DNA from 2 places in the Bradyrhizobium sp. Bra64 genome. Region 2 is predicted to be linked to the other one. Evidence: riboswitches for the same ligand, from Rfam matches in the RefSeq annotation. Region 2 holds a riboswitch; the other holds the start of a gene.

Region 1 (2,187 bases), on a different contig from region 2:
ATGCGTCGTCGTCGCCGGGTGCGTGACGAGGCTCTTGGCGTCGCCGAGATTGTTCGAGATCTTGGCAAGCTTCAGCTCGTTGAGTACGCGGAACGCCGCCGCCTTGCCGCCCTTGACCTCGAAGCCGACCAGCGTCGAGCCGCCGCGCATCTGCTTCTTCACCAGCGCCGCCTGCGGATGATCGGCGCGGCCGGGAAAGACCAGCCGCGAAATCTTCGGGTGGTCCGCCAGCGCCTCGGCCACGCGCGCTGCCGTGTCGGTTTGCGCGCGCACGCGCACGGCCAGCGTCTCCAGGCCCTTGAGCAGGACCCAGGCATTGAATGGCGAGATCGAAGGGCCGGTCTGGCGCATGAAATTGTGGATGTGCTCGGCGATGAACGCTTCCGACGACAGGATGATGCCGCCCAGACACCGGCCCTGGCCGTCGATGTGCTTGGTCGCGGAATAGACCACGACGTCGGCACCGAGCGCGAGCGGGCTCTGCCAGATCGGGGTTGCGAACACGTTGTCGACGACGAGCCGCGCGCCGCCCTTGTGCGCGATCTCGGCGATCCCTGGAATGTCGAGCACGTCGAGCGTCGGATTGGTCGGACTCTCGAGGAAGAATGTCTTGGTGTTCGGCTTCAGCGCGCGCTGCCATTGGTCGAGATCGAGACCATCGACCAGCGTGGTCTCGATGCCGTAGCGCGGCAACAGGTCCTGAATGACGTAGAGGCAGGAGCCGAACAGTGCGCGCGAGGCCACGACGTGATCGCCGGCTTTCAGCGGCGCCAGGATCGCGGTCGTCACCGCCGCCATGCCGGTCGCGGCCGACCGTGCCGCCTCGGCGCCTTCGAGCTCGATCATGCGGCGCTCGAACATCGCGATGGTCGGATTGGAATAGCGCGAATAGATGAAGCCGGGGTCTTCGCCCTTGAACCGCGCCTCGCACTCCTCGGCGCTGTTGTAGACGTAGCCCTGGGTCAGGAACAGGGCCTCCGACGTCTCGCCGAATTGCGAGCGCAGGGTGCCGGAATGGACCAGACGGGTTTCGGGACGATATTGCGCGGTGGGCGCCGGTGACTTCGACATAGGACCTCCTGCGTGACCACCGAAATGGTCACAAAAAAACCGGCCTGGATAAAACCACGGGCCGGGATCACAGAGGTCCCCGGCCTGTTTAGCGACTTATTTAACGTGGCTGCAAGCCGGCCGGCTCAAATCACCACGGGATAAGTCATGCTCATATTCCGCAATGCTCTTTCCGTCAAGACGTCCATCGGATAGCCGTAAAACGCTTGTATTTCCCGCATGTCGGGATGTGTTTGACCCGGATGAGGGGCCCCCGGTTGAGTTTCACGATCGCCGCCGACGCCAATGGTATCCTGCCCGACCGCATGATCGCGGCGATGGCGGAGGCAGGGCTCATCCTGCCCGCCTACGACTTCGTCGAAAGCCAGATCCAGCCGGCGAGCCTCGACCTGCGGCTTGGCGACATCGCCTATCGGGTGCGCGCGAGCTTCCTGCCCGGTCCCGGCGCCACCGTCGCCGAGCGCATCGACGAGTTGAAGCTGCACGAATTCAGCCTCGCCGACGGCGCGGTGCTGGAGACCAACTGCGTCTACATCGTGCCGCTGCTCGAGAGCCTCGCGCTGCCACCGGAGATCGTTGCGGCGGCGAACCCGAAAAGCTCGACCGGGCGGCTCGATGTCTTCACCCGCGTCATCGCCGACGGCACCCGCCGCTTCGACATGATCGGCGCCGGCTATCACGGCCCGCTCTATGCCGAGATCAGCCCGAAGACGTTCCCGGTGCTGGTGCGCGAGGGCTCGCGGCTGTCGCAGGTACGCTTCCGCACCGGTGACGCCATCCTCAATGCCGACGAGCTCGATGCGCTGCATGCCGCCGAGCGTCTCGTCGACATCGACGATGCCGATCTCTCAGGCGGCGTCGCCGTCTCCGTCGATCTCGCCGGCGAGAAGGGAAGCGGCTTCGTCGGCTACCGCGCCAAGCGCCACACCGGCGTGGTCGATGTCGACCGCCGCGCGGGCTACGCGGTGGAGGATTTCTGGGAGCCGATGTCGGCGCGTCCCGACGGCAGCCTGATCCTCGATCCCGGCGAATTCTACATTCTCGCGTCTAAAGAGGCAGTGCAGGTGCCGCCCGATTTCGCCGCGGAGATGGTGCCGTTCGATCCGCTGGTTGGCG
Region 2 (2,187 bases):
GTCTCGACCTCCGTCACCAGGGCGCTGTCGGCGACGCGCGAGACCGCGAACACCGGCAACGCCGCCGGATGGTCGGCGCGCTCGACGAAGGGCAAGCGCGCGATGATTTTGGGCGCACCGGCTTGTTCAAGCGACAGCCACCACGGCGTGCGGCTCGATGTCGCCGAGACCAGCGCCAGGTCGCCCTTGGATTTCGCCACAGCCTCGACCGCCGCCTGCGCGCTGAAATGCGCGACGTAAGGCACCGTAAAACCAAAATGGAATCGCGCCGAATCGCGCATCGCCGGCTCGCTCACCGAGATGTCGGCATGCACTGAGAACGGCGCCTGCACATAGGTGAACGTCGAGATGATCACGCGCCAGATGCTTTCGACCGTGTCGAGCGGCAGGATGCCGCGATGACGCTGGACGAGGTCGCGCATCATGGCGGCCTCGCGCGCCGGGCGGAACGCCGACCCGACCTCCTGGGTCTGCTTCACCTGGATCAGGCGGTCGATGATGTCGCCGCGCTGCATCAAGAGGCGATGCATGCTCTCGTCGATCGCGTCGATCTCCTTGCGCAGTTCCTGCAATGATGGTGGCGCGGGCGGACGTTGGGACATGTCTGACAAGGGCTGTTGCGAGGGTTGTTGAGAGGCTTTCCAGTGCGGATCGGTCGAGCCGTTACCGCTGCGGTCGATGTCCTGATTAGGCAGTCGGAACGGCGAAAGCAAAGAGAAATGCAAGAGAAATTGGCGCCTTTTCGGCTGTCGCTTCGGAGGCGAATTTGGTCGATCCGGGCCGCGACTTGACGAAAACCGCCCGGGACGGTAACTTTTGCATGTTCCGTGGTCATTTGAGCCGGCCGGCTTGCAGCCACGTTAAAAAACTCGCTAAACAGGCCGGGGACCCTTTCGATCCCGGCCGAACCTATCGTTCAGGCCGGGTTTTTCATGGCCTGATGTCAATGCGGTCGCCACTACGATCGCAAACGAGGTCGATGGTCAGATGGTTGGCGTCCAGTCAATTCCGAGTCCCGCGATCACTGCCGACGAGCGGTCGCACGAGGTCGATCATCCGAGCTCGCAGGTCGCGCAGTTCGGTATCGAGCAGCCGCTGCGGCTCGATTGCGGTGTCGATCTCAGCCCGTTCCAGATCGCCTACCAGACCTATGGCGTGCTCAACGCCGATCGCTCCAACGCTGTTCTGATCTGCCATGCGCTGACCGGCGACCAGCATGTCGCCAACGTCCATCCGGTCACTGCCAAACCCGGCTGGTGGGAGACCCTGGTCGGTCCGGGCCGACCACTTGATCCTCAACACTACTTCATCATCTGCTCCAACGTGATCGGCGGCTGCATGGGCTCTACCGGTCCGGCTTCGATCAATCCGGCGACCGGCAAGGTTTGGGGCCTCGATTTCCCCGTCATCACCATCCCCGACATGGTGCGCGCGCAGGCGATGCTGATCGACCGGCTCGGCATCGACACGCTGTTCGCGGTCGTCGGCGGCTCGATGGGCGGCATGCAGGTGCTGCAATGGACCGCGGCCTATCCGGGTCGCGTGTTCTCCGCGCTGGCGATCGCCTGCTCGACGCGGCACTCGGCGCAGAACATCGCGTTCCACGAGCTTGGCCGTCAGGCCGTGATGGCCGACCCCGACTGGCACAGTGGCGGCTATGCCGATCACGGCATCCACCCGCACCGCGGGCTCGCCGTGGCGCGGATGGCCGCGCACATCACCTATCTCTCTGACGCGGCGCTGCATCGCAAATTCGGACGGCGCATGCAGGACCGCGAGTTGCCGACCTTCTCGTTCGACGCCGACTTCCAGGTCGAATCCTATCTGCGCTACCAGGGCTCGTCCTTCGTCGAGCGCTTCGACGCCAACAGCTATCTCTACCTGACCCGCGCGATGGACTATTTCGACATCGCCGCCGACCATGGCGGCGTGCTGGCAAAAGCGTTCGCCGGCATCCAGACCCGCTTCTGCGTCGTCTCCTTCACCAGCGACTGGCTGTTCCCGACCTCGGAATCGCGCGCGCTGGTGCACGCGCTGAATGCGTCGAGCGCGCGGGTCTCGTTCGCCGAGATCGAGACCGATCGCGGCCACGACGCCTTCCTGCTCGACGTGCCCGAATTCTTCGACATCTCCCGCGCCTTCCTGCAATCGGCGGGCAAGGCGCGCGGGCTCAAGGACAAGGACGGC

Evidence for each region. A riboswitch is a leader RNA that binds a small molecule or an ion and turns the genes downstream of it on or off. The one in region 2 is predicted to bind S-adenosylmethionine.
Region 1: linked by a shared signal. The riboswitch ahead of NR187_RS34670 (O-succinylhomoserine sulfhydrylase) and the one ahead of NR187_RS19285 (homoserine O-acetyltransferase) in region 2 are both predicted to bind S-adenosylmethionine.

The regions. Positions count from the first base shown of each region.
Region 1 covers NZ_JALJRD010000026.1:44,124-46,310, reverse strand. Annotated here, with positions in the region: gene NR187_RS34670 (O-succinylhomoserine sulfhydrylase) at 1-1,071, opposite strand, end outside; SAM riboswitch at 1,139-1,218, opposite strand; gene NR187_RS34665 (2'-deoxycytidine 5'-triphosphate deaminase) at 1,314-2,187, shown strand, end outside.
Region 2 covers NZ_JALJRD010000006.1:108,830-111,016, reverse strand. Annotated here, with positions in the region: gene NR187_RS19290 (chorismate mutase) at 1-602, opposite strand, end outside; SAM riboswitch at 818-897, shown strand; gene NR187_RS19285 (homoserine O-acetyltransferase) at 988-2,187, shown strand, end outside.